Regions from separate parts of the Micromonospora sp. LOL_013 genome, predicted to be linked through region 1. Evidence: riboswitches for the same ligand, from Rfam matches in the RefSeq annotation. Region 1 holds a riboswitch; the other holds the start of a gene.
What was found. A riboswitch is a leader RNA that binds a small molecule or an ion and turns the genes downstream of it on or off. The one in region 1 is predicted to bind cobalamin.
Positions count from the first base shown of each region.

Region 2: another riboswitch for cobalamin. It lies ahead of ACFHWS_RS27330 (ribonucleoside-diphosphate reductase subunit alpha); the one in region 1 lies ahead of ACFHWS_RS13490 (VWA domain-containing protein).

Region 1 is NZ_JBHMIQ010000017.1:69,044-77,373, reverse strand. Features, by position in the region: gene ACFHWS_RS13530 (pirin family protein) at 1-138, shown strand, start outside; gene ACFHWS_RS13525 (lytic polysaccharide monooxygenase) at 275-1,018, shown strand; gene ACFHWS_RS13520 (hypothetical protein) at 1,041-1,364, shown strand; gene ACFHWS_RS13515 (hypothetical protein) at 1,357-1,968, opposite strand; gene ACFHWS_RS13510 (DUF2277 family protein) at 2,165-2,383, opposite strand; partial or broken gene ACFHWS_RS13505 (TetR/AcrR family transcriptional regulator) at 2,523-2,999, shown strand; gene ACFHWS_RS13500 (cobyrinate a,c-diamide synthase) at 2,958-4,466, opposite strand; gene cobO (cob(I)yrinic acid a,c-diamide adenosyltransferase) at 4,460-5,062, opposite strand; gene ACFHWS_RS13490 (VWA domain-containing protein) at 5,062-7,029, opposite strand; cobalamin riboswitch at 7,110-7,237, opposite strand; cobalamin riboswitch at 7,347-7,521, shown strand; gene ACFHWS_RS13485 (CbtB domain-containing protein) at 7,553-7,753, shown strand; gene ACFHWS_RS13480 (CbtA family protein) at 7,770-8,330, shown strand, end outside.
Region 2 is NZ_JBHMIQ010000060.1:10,934-19,263, forward strand. Features, by position in the region: gene ACFHWS_RS27325 (ribonucleotide-diphosphate reductase subunit beta) at 1-566, opposite strand, end outside; gene ACFHWS_RS27330 (ribonucleoside-diphosphate reductase subunit alpha) at 563-2,908, opposite strand; cobalamin riboswitch at 3,049-3,259, opposite strand; gene ACFHWS_RS27335 (DUF1702 family protein) at 3,414-4,430, opposite strand; gene ACFHWS_RS27340 (ABC1 kinase family protein) at 4,489-5,829, opposite strand; gene ACFHWS_RS27345 (HEAT repeat domain-containing protein) at 6,292-7,500, shown strand; gene ACFHWS_RS27350 (helix-turn-helix domain-containing protein) at 8,105-8,330, shown strand, end outside.

The sequences.
Region 1 (8,330 bases):
GTTGCCGCCCGCGATGACTGGGCGGCCGGTAGGCGGTTCGGCACGGTGACCGGCTGCGTCGACGCCCCGCTGCCGGCGCCGGAAATGCCGATCACCCGGGTCAAGGCCCGCGACCGGCACGGCCGTACGGTCGGCTGACCGTCGCACGACCGGTCGACTTCGTCGACGTATCGAAATTCTTCGTTCGCAATCTTTACTGTTAACTGTCCTTACGCTAACTTCATCGGCAAAGGCCGGCCGCCCCACCGCCACCCACGACGTGCGGAGCGCCCCCATGCGACGACGAGTTCTCCTGCCTCTGCTCGCCACCGGCACCATGCTCGGCACCCTGCTGGTCGCCGCCCCGGCCAACGCGCACGGTTACATCTCCTATCCGCCCAGTCGACAGGCGATGTGCGCGCAGGGCCGAGTCGCCAACTGTGGCCCGATCGTGTGGGAGCCGCAGAGCGTCGAAGGCCCCAAAGGACAGCGCACCTGTCACGGCGGGGTGAGCCGCTTCGCCATCCTCAACGACGACAGCGCCAACTGGCCGGCCACCGCGGTCGGCGGCGGGTCGGTCACCTTCACCTGGACACTGACCGCCCGACACGCCACCAGCACCTGGGAGTACTACGTCGGCGACGACCGGATCGCCGTGTTCGACGACGGTGGCCGACAGCCCGCCGCCACCGTGTCGCACACCGTGGATCTCGGCAGCCACACCGGCCGGCAGAAAGTGCTGGCGATCTGGAACGTCGCGGACACCACGAACGCCTTCTACTCCTGCGTGGACATCCAGATCGGTGGAGATCCGGGCCCGTCGCCGACCCCGGCGCCACCACCGCCGACCACCCCACCACCGACGTCCACGCCCACCGTGTCGCCCGAACAGCCCGGCGGCACCTGGGCCGCCGGCACCACGTACCAGGTCGGTGCCGTCGTCAGCTACGCCGGCGTCAGCTACCGGTGCCGGCAGGCACACACCGCGCTCGCCGGCTGGGAACCGCCGAACGTACCGGCGCTGTGGCAACGGCTCTGACCGACCGGTGCATCATGTACGGATGTCGCCACCATGGGACACCGCCGGCCAGGTGGCGGTACCGAAACTGGTGCCGCCGGTCGGTGCCGCGCTGTTCGTCATCGGCGCGGCGCGGGTGCCGGCCGCCGGCAGCGACGTGTTAAGCGTGGCTGGTCGGCCGGACGCTACGGCGCCGACTACCAGTTCACCAGCCCGCAGCCGGTCAGCGACCCGGCCTGGTTCATCGTCACCGTGCCGACGGCCGGCAGCTACCGGGTCGAGGATCAACGTGGTGGTGGCCGAGTGGGTTATCCGGCGTCGCGCCGCCGGCCAGGACCGACGACCCGACGCGGTACGGGTCAGCTGATCCGCTCGACCACGACCCGCCGGATGACGAACTTGCCCGGCTCCCGGACCTGTTCGAACGCGGCGTCGTTAAGCAGAACGCAGCTGCCCGACGGGCTGGTCACCGTGACGGTGACGCTCCGGTCGTTGTCGAGGTTGGTCACCTTGAGCACGGTGCCGACAGGGAAGGTGCCGCTGGAGGCGGCCGGGCCGGCGTCCTCGTTGAACAGGGTCACCGTCGATCCCGCGCAGACGACGTCGCCGGGTGTCCCGGTGTCCGGCGCGGCGGCGTCGCCCGTACCATCGGGCTGCTCCGGCGCGGGCGTCGCGGCCGGCGCGCCGGCGCCGACGTCGGCCGTGCAGCCGGCGGCGGCCCGCCGCTGCTCGATCAGGTCGACCACTGCCTGCCGGTTGGCGATCCGGTCGTTGGACAGGGCGTCCGGGTTGGCCCGCTGCTCGGCGATGAAGGTCAGGTTGTTCCGCAGCGCGGTGTCCAGGCCGTCGCAGTTCTCCCCCGCGTTGCCGAGCCCGGTGCCGACCGCCAGTCCGCCGCCGAGCAGGGCTGCTGCCGCCGCCCCGACGAAGACCTTACGCGCCCGCCCACTCCTGGCATCCCACCCGTACATCCACCGCTCCTCTCGGTAGCCGCTGCCCGAAACGCAGCTACCGGGCCATACGTGGGTGGATGGTCGACGGATCTGTCCGGAACCTCAAGTTTCCATTAAGGATCTTCACAGAATTCACGGACAGTCACCTCGCGAGGCCGTCCGACGACACGGCGCCGCCGGCTCCGTCGCACACTTCTTCCGGCGGCGCCGTGGCCTACCGGGCCGCTGGGGCACGGACCACCAGACGATCCAGCAGTTCGCGGCTGGCGGCGGCGACGGCCGCCACGGCGGCGTCGAACGCCTCCGCGTTGTGGGCGGCTGGTTGCCGGAAACCAGAGATCTTCCGGACATACTGCAGCGCGGCGGCCTCAATGTCGGCGTCGGTCACCTCGGCGGTGTACGGCTCACGGAGCGTCTTGATGCTTCGGCACATGCGCTCCATACTGCCGCAGCCCACGATGGCAGGCGGCCCCGAGGCGGCCGGACGACCCAGGCCAGCTTGACGAACCAAGCTAACACAATTAGCTTAAGCGTTATGCCATGTAGCCAGCCTACGCGGTCCGGCCGCCGACATGCCTAGAGCAGGGCTCACCCGGGGCGGCCTGGTCGACGCCGCGATCGCCCTCATCGACGAGCAGGGACTCGACGCGCTGTCGCTCAACGCGGTGGCCGGCCGGGTCGGGGTCGCCACACCGTCGCTCTACAAGCACGTCACCGGCGGCCTCACCGAACTGCGGACGCTCATCGCTGCCCGGCTCATCGGTGAGTTCGCCGACGAACTCACCCGGCACACCCTCGGTCTCAGTCGGGACGCCGCCGTCGCCGCCCTGATGCACGCCAGCCGGGACTACGTCCGCCGACATCCCGCCCGGTGGGCGGCGATGCCCGCCGACCCGATCCGCGACCCGGTGACCGTCGCCGAAGGAACCCGGCTGCTGGAGGTGATCCTGGCCGTGCTGCGCGGCTACGGACTGCAGCGGTCGGCGGCGGTACACGCCACCCGCTGCCTACGGGCGATGATGCACGGCTTCGTCTGCCTGGAAATCGACGGCGGCTTCGGCCTGCCCGAGGACGTGACGGAGAGCTACGAACGGCTGATTGCCATGTTCACCGCCAGCTTGCCGCGGGACTGACACCGTCCGCCGCGCGGCCGTCACCAGCCGGGTGGCGATCTGCGGCCGCGCCGCCCAGTGCAGGTGCAGGTACGACGCGTGCACGCCACCGGCGACGAAACCCTCCGGCGCCGCGCCACGCCACCCCCAGGCCATTGCCGCGCCGGCCCGCGGCGTCACCTCGGTACGGTGGAACTCGTGGCCGGTCAGCCGGGCCCCCTCCGGCGCCAACACGCTGTCGGTCAACGCCACCGCATCGCGGTAGCCGAGCGTCAACCGGGAAGTCATCCGCGCGTCCGCCGGCAGCACCCCGCACATCGGCGCCTCGTCGAGGGTGCGGCACAGCCACAGCAGGCCGGCGCACTCGGCGACGATCGGCGCACCGGCGGCCGCCAACGCCGCCACCTGCCGCCGCAACCCGGCGTTCGCGGCCAGCTCGGCGGCGTACACCTCGGGAAAGCCGCCGCCGACGACCAACGCCGCAGTCGCCGCGGGCAGCCGCTGGTCACGGACCGGATCGACGGTACGCACCTCGGCACCGGCGGCCGTCAGCAGCTCGACGGTCTCCGGATAGCCGAAGCTGAACGCCGGTCCACCGGCGACGGCGACCACCGGCCGGTCACCGCTCGCCGCTGCTGGCGCGTCCTCGCCGGAGCCGGCGTCCGCGTGCCCGACAGCGCCCGCCGACGACCAGGGTTCGACCGCCAGCAGGGGTGCGGCGCCCGCCACCGCCGCCACCGCGGCCAGGTCCACCGACGCGGCGACCAACTCCGCCAGCGCACCGACCGCCGCACGCGCCTCGACGGCGCGTTCCACCGCCGGCACCAGACCCAGATGCCGCGACGGGGTGTCGACCGACGGATGCCGCCGCAGCACCCCGAGCACCGGCGTGCCGACCTCCTCGCAGGCGTCCCGCAGCACCTGCGCGTGCCGGTCGGAGCCGACCCGGTTGAGGATCACCCCGGCAATGTGGACCTGACCGAACGACCGGAACCCGTGCACCAGTGCGGCGATCGACCGGCTCTGCCCGGCCGCGTCGACGACCAGCAGCACCGGGGCGGCCAGCAGCGCCGCGACCTGGGCGGTGGAGCCGACGTCGGCGCCGCCGACCCGGCCGTCGTAGAGCCCCATGACGCCCTCGATGACCGCGAGGTCGGCACCGGCGGCGCCGTGGGCGAACAGTGGCGCGACGCGCTCCTCACCGACCAGCACCGGGTCCAGGTTGCGGCCGGGCCGGCCGGCGGCGAGCGTGTGGTAGCCGGGGTCGATGTAGTCCGGGCCGACTTTGAAGCCGGCGACCCGGACACCCTGGGCCGCGTAGGCGGCGAGCAGGCCGGTGGCCACCGTGGTCTTGCCGTGCCCGGATCCGGGTGCGGCGATCACCACCCGGGGAACGGCTACCACTCGATGCCCTGCTGGCCCTTGCGTCCAGCGTCCATCGGATGCTTGACCTTGGTCATCTCGGTCACCAGGTCGGCGAGGTCGATCAGCTCCGGCGCCGCGTCCCGGCCGGTGACCACCACGTGCTGGCCGCCCGGCCGGTCCCGCAGCACCGACACCACCTCGGCGACGTCGATCCAGCCCCACTTCAACGGGTAGGTGAACTCGTCCAGCACGTAGAACCGGTACGCCTCGGCGGCCAGATCACGGCGGATCTGCGCCCAGCCCTCGGCTGCCTCGGCGGCGTGGTCGCGCTCGGTGCCGGGGCGCTGGATCCAGGACCAGCCCTCCCCCATCTTGTGCCAGGTCACCGGCGCTCCCCGGCCCGACGCACCGAGGGTACGCAGGGCCGCTTCCTCGCCCACCTTCCACTTCGGGGACTTGACGAACTGGTAGACGACCACCGGCCAGCCGGCCGCCCAGGCCCGCAACGCCATACCGAAGGCCGCTGTCGACTTGCCCTTACCGGGCCCGGTATGGACGGCGAGCACCGGCTGACGCCGCCGGGCCCGGGTGGTCAGCCCGTCGTCGGGGACGTGTTCCGGTTTACCCTGTGGCATCAGGCAGCCCTCCCGCTGGCGAGGCCGACCCGAGGTTGCGGCACCACCGCCGACAGCGCCTCCAGCGGCAGCCATTCGGCGTCGAAACCGGTGGCGAGCCGCCGGGCCAGGCCCAGTCGCACCGGACCAGACTCGCAGTCGAGCACCACCATCGCGGTGCCGGCGAGCAACGGCGCCAGGTCTATCGGATTCGGTCCGCTGGTCGACCGCCCGTCGGTGACCAACAGGATCAGTGGCCGACGGCGTGGCTCGCGGCGGCGCTCGGCGGCGACGGTGGCGGCGGCGGCCCGCAGCCCGGCGGCGATTGGGGTACGGCCACCGGTGCGCAACTGCGCCAGCTTGGCGACGGCCACCTCGTGGCTGCTGGTCGGTGGCAGCACCACGTCGGCGGCGGCACCCCGGAAGGTGATCATCCCGATCCGGTCCCGCCGGTGATAGGCGTCGCGCAGCAGCGACAGCACGGCGGTCTTGACCACGGTCATTCGCTGCCGGGCTGCCATCGACCCGGAGGCGTCGACCACGAACAGAATCAGGTTCGCCTCCTGGCCGACGTAGCGGGCCTGGCGCAGGTCGGCGGGGGTGATCTGGCGGGCACCCCGGGATGCGGCGGCGCGCACCGTGGCTGGTAGATGCACCGTCGACGGCCGTCCAGTCAATGATCCGGCACCGACCACCCGGCCCCGGTCGGCGTGGGCCGCCGAACGTCGGCCGGGCGTCGCGCCCGCACCGAGCCCGGGTAGCCGCAGTGTCCGGGGCCGGTACGCGGGCCCGGCCGCCGCCGGAGCCGGACCGCCCGGCGGTACGCCGTCCGGCTGCTCGGCACCGCCCGCCGGCCCGCTGTCGTCCAGCGTCGCTGGCTCGGGCGACGGGCCGCCCTCCGGTGGTGGCGGACCCTGCGACGGGCCGCCCTCCGGTGGTGGCGGACCCTGCGGCGGCGGAGGATCGGGATCGTCGTCGCCGCACTCGTCACGCAACACCTCGTCGAGGCGCTGCTCGTCGGCACCGGGCGGGTCGAGCGGGTCACGGCGCCGCCGGTGCGGCAGCGCCAGCCGGGCTGTCTCGGCGACCTCGGCGGCGGTGACCGCCGGTTGGCCCCGCCAGGCGGCCAGCGCGACGGCGGCGCGGGCCATCACGATGTCGGCCCGCATACCGTCCACCTGGTACGCCAGGCAGATCCGGGCGATCCGGTCGATCTCGGCATCGGGCAGCGTGACCGCGGGCAGGGCCGCCCGCGCATCGCGTACCCGCAGTGCGAGCTGGTTGTCGGCGGACCGCCAGCGGTCCGCGAACGCCACCGGGTCGGTCTCGTACGCGAGCCGACGGCGCACCACCTCGGCCCGGTCGGCCACCTCGGAAGGTGCGGCCACCGACACCATCAGCCCGAAGCGGTCCAGCAACTGTGGACGCGGCTCGCCCTCCTCCGGGTTCATCGTGCCGACCAGCAGGAACCGGGCGGCGTGACTGACCGACACCCCGTCGCGTTCGACGTGGGCCCGGCCCATCGCCGCTGCGTCCAGCAGCAGGTCCACCAGATGGTCCGGCAACAGGTTGACCTCGTCGACGTAGAGCAGGCCCCGGTGCGCGGCGGCGAGCAGCCCCGGATCGTACGCCTTCACGCCGGCGCTGAGTACCCGCTGGATGTCGAGGGTGCCGACCACCCGGTCCTCAGTGGCGCCGACCGGCAATTCGACCAGAGCGGCCGGGCCGCGGCGTGCGGTCACCGGCGCGGTGTGCGGCCCGTCGGGGCAGGTCTGGTCCGGGGCTGCCGGATCGCAGCCGAACCGGCAGCCGAGCACCCGGTCGACCTCCGGTAGCAGCCCGGCCAGCGCGCGGACGATCGTCGACTTTGCGGTGCCCTTCTCACCCCGGATGAGCACGCCGCCGATGCCGGGGTGCACTGCGGCGAGCAGCAGGGCCTGCCGCAGGTCGGGCAGGCCGACGACGGCGGTGAACGGGTACGGCGTCATGGCAGGGGCCGACAGGTGTGCATGGTGAATCCCTCCCGCGGGTGTCCACGCCCGCGTACCGGTGGACCAGCGAGCGGCCGGAGTCTCCTGGCTGCCGGATCGACGTCGCGTCCCGAGCCTTCCCGCCGTTGGGGCAGTGGCTGTCTCAGGGGGACGCGACTCACCGGTCACAGTGGCGGGACCGCCCCGGATTCGCACCGGGTTCCTCCGCGCCGCTCGTGCCGGTCATGCTCCCCCACCGGCGGTCCACCGTCAATGTGGCGCCGGTCCCGGTGTCGGCCAGAGCCGCAGCCATTGCCCGAGCGGTCACCACGGCGGTACGCTGCGCAGGCCACGGTGTTCGGGAAGCCGGTGTGATTCCGGCGTGGTCCTCGCCACTGTGACCGGGAAGTGTCCGTTCCACCACGCCACTGGGCCGACGACGGTCCGGGAAGGCGGGACGGCCGCGACGATCCGGGAGCCAGGAGACCGGCCGTGGCATGCACCGCATCGCCACGAGGCATGGACGAGAGGATTTCCTGGCATGACTGCACCTTCTGTCGGCGGCGAGGTCACCACCACCGCCATCCGCGTACCGCTCGCCGGTTGGTTACTGGCCGCCGTCGCGGCGGTCGTCATCTACCTGGTCGCGCAGGACAACGGGCTGGTGCTGGCCGGTACCGCCGAGTTCGTGCACGAGTTCACCCACGACGGCCGGCACGCCCTCGGCGTACCGTGCCACTGAGCGGCGGCCGGCTCCGATGAGCACCTACCCGTTCGGCGCGGTGCTGGGCCGCGGCCTGCTCGCCGGTGCGGCCGCCGGCGTGGCAGGCGCGGTGGCGGCCCTGCTGATCGTCGAACCGCAGATCGAGTCGGCGCTGGTCGTCGAGGAGGCCCGCGCTGCGACCGGGACGGCCGGACACAGCCACGACGAGGAGTTGGTCGGTCGGGCCATGCAGGTCCTCGGCGGGCTGGTCGCCACCGTCGCGGTGGCGCTGTGCCTGGCGTTGATCGTCGCCGTGGTCTACGCGGCGACCCGGCACCTGCTGCCCGGCCACGACGACTTCCGCCGGGTGGGGCTGCTCGCCGGGCTCGGCTTCGTCGTGGTGGCGCTGCTACCGGCGATCCGCTTCCCGGCCAACCCGCCGGGCGTCGGCGATCCGGACACCGTCAACCAGCGCACCGGACAGTACCTGTCGTTCATCATCGCCGCAGCCGCCGTGACCTGGCTGGCGCTGCTGACCCACCGGCGGCTGACCGGCTGGGCGCGGCCGGCACCCTACCGGACGGTGGTCGCGGCGGCGCTGGCCATCGTCGGGTAC
Region 2 (8,330 bases), on a different contig from region 1:
CGCAGCTCGAAGATCGAGTCGATCCACCTGAAACAGAACTCGGCCTTACGGGCGATCGACGGAATGTTCTCCACCGCCGCGAACGCCGCGAACCGCTCCCGCTCGTCCGGCACGTAGGTGTCCAGCAGGTTCAGGTAGAACTGGACGTGCACCGCCTCCTCGAACAGTTGCCGGGACAGGTAGAGCCGGCCTTCCGGGGAGTTGACGTGCTGGTAGAGGTTGAGCACCAGGTTGTTCGCGACGATGGTGTCGCCGGTGGCGAAGAACGCGACGAGCCGGGACACCAGATGCCGCTCGGCCGGCGACAGCCTGGCCAGGTCCGGCAGGTCGGAGTGCAGGTCGACCTCCTCCACCGTCCACGTGTTCTTGATCGCGTCCCGGAACCGGTCGAAGAACTGCGGATACCGCATCGGCCGCAGGGTCAGATCCATGCCGGGGTCGAGCAGCAGCTGCCGCCGATCCGCGCCGGTCGTCGCGTCGCTGGCGGCGGCGGTCGCGGTGGCGGTGGCGGTTTCGGAGACGGTGGCGGTTTCGGAGACGGTGGCGGTTTCGGAGACGGTGGTCACTGGCAGGCCTCACAGGTTTCGGGGTTTTCCAGGGAGCAGGCCGACGCCTCGTCGTCGCTGGTCGCGATGACTGGCCCGGGGGTCGGCCCGGCGGTCGGCGCGATGCCGACGGTGGCCTGCTGGATCCGGGTCGCCGGGCGCGACCGCAGGTAGTAGGTGGTCTTCAGCCCGGACTTCCAGGCGTACAGGTACATCGAGGACAGCTTGCCGATGGTCGGCGCGCTGAGGAACAGGTTCAGTGACTGCGACTGGTCGACGTACGGCGCACGGGCGGCGGCCAGGTCGATCAGCGCCCGTTGCGGCAGCTCCCATGCGGTACGGAACAGCTCCCGCACATCGGCGGGCAGGTCCGCGACGCCCTGCACCGACCCCTCGGCCCGCTTGATCTGCTCCCGGACCAGTGCCGTCCACAGCCCGCGCGCCTTCAGCTCGCCGACCAGGTAGGTGTTGATCTGCAGGAACTCCCCGGACATGGTTTCGCGTTTGAACAGGTTGGACACCTGCGGCTCGATGCACTCGTAGCAGCCGGCGATCGAGGCGATCGTCGCGGTCGGCGCGATCGCGACCAGCAGCGAGTTCCGCAGACCGTGCGCGGCGATCGTCGACCGCAGCCGGGCCCACCGCTCGGGCTGGCCGACCTCGGCACCCCACAGGTCCGGGTGCAGCTCGCCCCGGGCGGCCCGGGTCTCGGCGTACGCCGGATGCGGGCCGAACCGTTCGGCCAGCCCGGCGGAGGTCTCCAGCGCGGTCAGGAAGACCTCCTCCTGGACGCGGGTGGACAACTCCCGGGCCGGCGCCGAGTCGAACGGCAGCCGCAGCGTGAAGAACGCGTCCTGCAGGCCCATCAGCCCCAGCCCTACCGGCCGCCAGCGCGGGTTCGACGCCGCCGCCTGCGCCGCCGGGTAGTAGTTGATGTCGATCACCCGGTCGAGGAACACCACAGCGGTACGGACCGTGGCGCGCAGCCTGTCCCAGTCGACGCCGTCGGCAGTGACGTGCGCGCCGAGGTTGATCGACCCGAGGTTGCACACGGCGGTCTCGTCGTCGCTGTTGACCTCCAGGATCTCGGTGCACAGATTGGACAGGTGGATCGTGTTGCCCGGCTCACCGGTCTGGTTGGACAACCGGTTCGCGGCGTCCTTGAACGTCATCCACCCGTTGCCGGTCTGCGCCAGGGTGCGCATCATCCGCCCGTACAGGTCGCGGGCCTTGACCGTCCGGACCGCCTTCTTCTCCGCCGCCCGGTACGCCTCGTCGAACGCCTCGCCGAACAGGTCGGGCAGCTCCGGTGCGTCGGACGGGTCGATCAGCGACCAGTCGGCGTCCGCCTCGACCCGGCGCATGAACTCGTCCGGGATCCAGTTGGCCAGGTTCAGGTTGTGGGTACGCCGGGCGTCCTCACCGGTATTGTCCCGCAGCTCCAGGAACTCCTCGACGTCCGGATGCCACGGCTCCAGGTAGACGCAGGCGGCGCCCTTGCGGCGGCCACCCTGGTTGACCGCCGCGACCCCGGCGTCGAGCGTCTTGAGGAACGGCACGATGCCGTTCGACCTGCCGTTGGTGCCCCGGATCAGCGCGCCCCGGCCACGGATCCGCGACCAGGAGATGCCGATCCCGCCGGAGAACTTCGACAGCTTCGCCACCTGGTGGTAGCGCTCGTAGATGGAGTCGAGCTCGTCGCGCGGCGAGTCGACCAGGAAGCACGACGACATCTGGGTGTGCCGGGTGCCCGAGTTGAACAGGGTCGGTGAGCTGGGCAGATAGGCCAGGCTGGAGATCAGCCGGTAGAAGTCGACCGCCTCGGCCGGCGTCTGGGACAGCCCGCATGCCACCCGCAGCAGCCAGTACTGTGGCGTCTCCACCACCAGCCGGGTCTGCGGATGCCGCAGCAGGTAGCGGTCGGCCACCGTACGCAGCCCGAAGTACTCGAAGCGCAGGTCGCCGTCGCCGTCGCCGTCGACGGCGTCGTCGAGTTTGCGGGCGTTGCGGGCCACGAACGCGGCGGTGTCGTCGCCGATCAGCCCTAGGCCGTGGGCGTAGCGGATGGACTGGCTGAAGCTGGCCACCTGCTGGCCGCGGACCTCCTTGTCCACGTAGGCGGCGAGCAGCCGGGCCGCCAGTTTCGAGTACTGCGGCTCCTCGCCGATCAGCTCCGCCGCCGTCTGGATGGACAGTTTGTCCAGCTCGGCGGTTGTCGCCCCGTCGTACAGTCCGCTGATCGTCCGGGTCGCCACCCGCAGCGGGTCGACCTCGGCCAGGTCGGCGACCCAGTGTTCGACCGCCTTGACGATCTTGTTGACGTCCACCGGTTCGGTGTCGCCGTTGCGCTTGCGTACCTGCATCGGTTCCCCTTGTCGTGCCTGTCCACCGGTCGACGGACACACGGGGAGGACGCCACCGGTCGCCCACCTGGCGGTCTGCTCCGCCGGTGTGGACCGGTCGTCGGCGTCGGCCGTCCCGCGCGGCCTTCGACCACCGCACGCGACGCGTGCGGCACGCTGGCAGGTCTTCGGACTCGTGGGCGTCGTGCTTGTACCTACTGGCCGTCGCTTCCCGGACCCGCCGCGGGTCCAGTGCTTGGTGACGGCGGTCGTTCCCACTCACCGCTGCGGGGCAGTCCCGGACTCACACCGGGTTCCCTCTTGCCTCGACCACCACCGAGGGGCGGCCGAACCAGCTGCGGGGTACACCATATATGGGAGCAAGCTAGAAGACGCAACACCAGATACTGTGTTCGGCGTGTCGCGGCGTCGGGTCGCACCGGGTACGCGGAGGAGGAACCGTCGGGTGAGAAGCGTGCTATGGGGCCTGTCCGGGGCGGTGCTCGGCACCCTCCTCGTCGGGGTACTAGCGACGGCTGCGGGAGGTGAACCGGTCAGCGATCCGCTGTCGCCAGACCTCGTAACTCGGCAGCGCACCGTCCGGTGACAGATCGGTCTCCGATCGTTCAGCGATGTCGGCCGCCTGTTCGACGCTGGTGCCGCACAGCACGGCCACCGCCGTCCGCGTGTGCGCGTTGACCAGCCCTGCCCGGTCGCGAGCCAGCGCGGCGAAAGCCGCGCCCTGAGCCAGGAAGGAGCGATGCTCGCCGCTGAGTTGCCACAGCCGACGCAGCGCCGGCTCACTCACCCCGCCGGTGTAGGTCGCCGCGTAACCGACGCCGCTGACCAGATCGTCGTGACGGTCGGCCGGGAACCGCCCGACGGTCGCGATCACCCGATCGACGTCGGCACCCTCCACGAACCACATCGCCCGGCCGGTGCCTTGGTCAAGCGCGCGATCCAGGTAGTGCCGGAAGTCTCCGTGCGGCCATCCCGCCACGTCGGCCCGGTACTGCTGGCGAACATGCCTGATCGGGTCGAGGGTCGCCCGGTGAAAGCCGAGGCCATCGACTGCCAGCCAGTGCAGCACCGGGTCGGCGGGCAACACCGACCGCCACCGGAACCGGGGCAGCCGGCCTATCGCCCGCCCGACCCCGAAGTAGATCAGGAAGCGATGTGCCGCGCCGCGTCCAGTCAGCAGTCGGCCCACCCGACGGGTCCGGGTCGGGGCCACCGCGTCGAGCATCGCGTACGCCGCCGCGGCCCCCTCGTACGCGAAGCTTTTGAAGTCCCGCGCGGTGCGGTCCAACCGAACCTCCAGCTCGCCGACGCTGGTCGAGTCCAGGGCCGCGTCGAAGCCGGCCTGTACCGTGCGGTCCACCATCTCGAAGACGCTTCGGGTAGTGGTGTCAGCCAGGCCAGTTCCACGACGGACGGCCACCGTCCCGTCCGGGGTGAGGGTCAGCAGTCGGCGGCGCAGTGATCGCCATGAGCACGGCATGTTACGACTCCAGGATGTTCGATCTGGTAGCGATGTACCCATCGTCTGGAACCGGGTGCCGCCGATCTTCTCCGACTTTGCGAACGCCGCGGTTCGCTGGCTATCGGGTCGGCGACGGCCGCCAGCCCGGCAGCGAGACGGTGTCAGCCAGCGCCCGCAGCACGTAGGGCATGGCCACCCGCTGAAAATCGACGTCCGGCGCGTGCTGGCGCACCCGACCTTCCAAAACGAGAAGCGCCAAGATCGGATAGACGAACTGGACATCTGCGTAGAGGCCGCGCGTGCGTTGGGCGGCGAACATCCGGTATGCGAAATCCGCAAGGTTGAATTCACCTGCGGGCCGGCCAGCCGCCGCGACCACCAGCGCCGCGATGTCGCAGCGGAACCCGACGAGGTCTGCCGGGGGCTCGACCCGGTCGGCCGTGGCCAGGAGAATTTCGGCGCACCGGTCACCCGCGCCGGACGCCATCGCCTGGAAGAACTCCGCGAAGGCCCGCCGGGCGATCGGGGTGAGCTCGTGAACGAAGCCGGCGTCGAGCACGGTCACCCGGTGCGCTGCCAGATGTAGGTTGCCGGGGTGCAGGTCACAGTGCACGAATCCGTCAACGAAGACCATCTGGAAGGCTGCCCGCATGGCTGTCACCAGGGCCGTCTGCGGAGGCGCGGCGGGGAGGCTGAGGCGGATGTCCGACAGGTATTCGGTCACCAGCACCGTCCGGTCCGACAGTTCGCGGTACACGCTGGGCACCCGTACCCCATCGAGATGCGCCAGGTTTCGGCGGAGCCGGCGCAACGCATCAGCCTCGGCGCACAGGTCGAGCTGCCGACGTATCGCGGCACCGAGCTGGTCGACGAGTTCCACCAGTGGTGCGCGCCGAAACCTGGGCAGCGTGCTGACGCCGCGGGCGGCCACGCGTAACAGCGCGAGATCCGTGTCGATCACGGCATCGATCCCGGGCCTGATCACCTTCACCGCGACCTGTTCTCCGGTTCGGAGCCGGCCCCGGTAGACCACCGCGACGCTACCTGCGGCTACTCGCCGCAGACCACCGACACCGCCATCGAGTGCGGCACCGACGCTCCCGGTGATCGGCGGCCGGATCGACGGCGGTGTGACCTTGTCGAACAGCCGACCAAGCCGCGCGGCCACCGCGGGTGGGACGACGTCGACCCGGGTGGCGAGGATCTGACCGAATTTGATGTACGTCGGACCGAGTCGCTCGGCCGCGTCGGCGAGCAGGTCACCGGCCAACCGCTGCCAGGCGTACCGGTCGGCTAGACGTCCCCGCAAACCGGCCCCGCTGAGTGCGACCGCAGCCCGAAGGACGATGCGCGTCAGGTGACCGCAGATCGTGAGCACCCGGACCGCCGGATGATGGCGGATCGGCCGACGCGGTCGACGGTGCGCGCCCTGGCTGATGAAGGCAAGCGAGAACGGCATTGTTCCTCCTCCTGGTCGTGACGACCGTTCTCGAGGTCGTCGCGGATCAGGCTAGGGTTGCGTCGCCGATCTCCCATACGGCCACGACAGAGATGGGCAAATTCTCGGCTGATCCACCGCCAGACAGCTATCCCGGCGCCTCGAACCGCCGCTGTTTCTGCGTTCTTGCTAGCTCACCGTCCAGTACTGGACGGCCAGCACGGCGATGGCGAAATCTGGTGTCAGCGCGCAACCGGTGCACCGGTCGGCGAAGCAGCGACCGGCGAGACCTCCCCGCATCGGAGTGCCTCGACTCCACCGGCGCGCACAAGTCACGTCAACCACTTAGTCGGAACCGCTCACGCAGCTCGACGCGGTTCTCGAGGGCGGTAAGCGAACGATCAGTTTCTGCTTCCGAAACGCGCCGCCATCTGAATAGGTCCGGCACCACGACAGCCACACCAGAGAAAGGGTGATGTGAGAATGACGCTTCAATCGGTCAGCGCCACCACCGGCGGCGCTGGAAGCGCTCCGGAGTGGGAGCACTACCTCGAGGGCGATCCCGCGCTACTCAACAGCGAGTTCGGCGACATGCTGGAGCGCGGCGCGGTCCGGCTCGACGCTCGCACTGACGAGCAGGTCGAGTACGAGGCCCTGCACCACCGGGACCCGATGATCCGGGAGCAGTCGCTGTACCAGGCGATGGACCGGCGGCTCAGCGGTGCCGTCGACCTGCTCGCCGAGGCGGTCGCCAACGACTCCGACCGGCAGGTCCGGTGGAACGCGCTCTGGGCCCTGGAGAAGATCGGCGGCACCGATGCGCTGCGCGTGCTGGACCGGCACGCCAACGACGACGACCCGGATGTCGGCGAGTGGGCCCGGCTGTTCGGTTCGGAACTGCGCACCGGCCTGCCGTCGTTCGACAACCGGTCGTTCACCTACGACTCGAGTCGGACGTTCGACGAAACCATCCTGCTGAACATCCACTGCGACGTCTACGTCGCGTTGGACGAAAGCGGCCGCAACTGGGGCAAGATCACTCTCTCGCCGCAGGGCCTGGCACGCAGCTACGGGCAGGCGCACGCATGCCCGAACGTCGACACCCGGAACCAGAAGCTGATCATCAGCAAGACCCTCGACGGCCTGCATGAGGACGGTTCGCCGCACACCGAGAACTTCGTGTTCCGCGGCCTGACCAACCACGCCAACGCCGGTCGTGGCAGCTTCTACTTCGAATCGCGAGGGCTGCGTCCGGTCTTCCTCTCCGGACGGGCCGACGACGACTCGCTGGGTCACCGCAACGAGATGGTCGCGGCCAAGCGCTCCGGTGAATGGACGCTGGACCCGAACATGCTGATCAAGGGCGAGCCGGCGATCCGCTACGTCCGCGGGCGAGTGCACACCTGGGGCTACCTCAACTTCGACACGATGCGGGGCAGCTCGCTGGAGGATGTCCTGTTCCCCGGCAACAGCATCCTGGGAACGTTGGACACCCCGACCGGGCCGCTGGCCAATGCCTTCATCGTCGGAACCTTCAAGGGCAAGCTGGTCGACTGGAACGGCGACGGCGCCATCGACGCGAACTCGCTCGACATCTACTCGACCCGTGACGGTGACGTGGACTCCGACCAGGACGGTGTCGCCGACATCGAAGGCGTGCAGTTCTGCCCGCGTACCAACTGGATGAACTGACCAGGATTTCCCCACGACCGGGGCGGGCGACGTCGCCCGCCCCGGTTCCTGTCGTCGGGCACCACGCGGTTGCACCCAAGCCGATACCCGAATAAACCACCTCGGGGGAACTATCAGCATGTTGGTCCTTATCGCCAGTATTGACACGGACTGCCACCGGTCGAAAGCGGGCCCACTCCTCGGGAGTTACCCCGACTTTCAACCGACAGGAGCGGCGTGACCTGCGAATATCAACTGTCGACGGGAACTCGATGAAGCTTGCGCGCAGGCACCCGGCCCAGCCGAACATCCCCACCCCGCGGGTTCACGACCACCACGGGAGTCGATGCCTCGACACCTTCTGATTCGCTTGCACAGCAGTAGCCATTAGCAAGATTCCATCTATTACGAGGGCTAGGCGCGGTGTTGACTGACATCCAACTCAGCCCACCCGGTCAGGCGACGACCGATCCGTATGGCTTGCTCCGGCCAGGCAAGCCTCGAGACCCTCGCCCCGACCTCAACCATGAGGCGACCGGTGGCCAGGTCCGGACGCAGAGCAGGCGATGAAACGAGCAACCACGCCATCGCCCAGGCCCTGCCCGGAAAAAGAGGAGGCACATTCATGACAATCGCCACGGTCTCGTCGGTAAAACAGGGAGCAAATTGCATGGGCTGCACTCAAATCGCCGCATGCACCGCCGTGACAGCTTGCCTCGGCAGCCCAACCGACAGCGCCCGGATCGATTCGGTCGCACGCGCCGTCGCGTACATGACCGAGAACCTCTCCGAGCCGCAGCGCCTATCCGACATCGCCCAGGCCGCACTACTGAGCCCATTTCATTTCCACC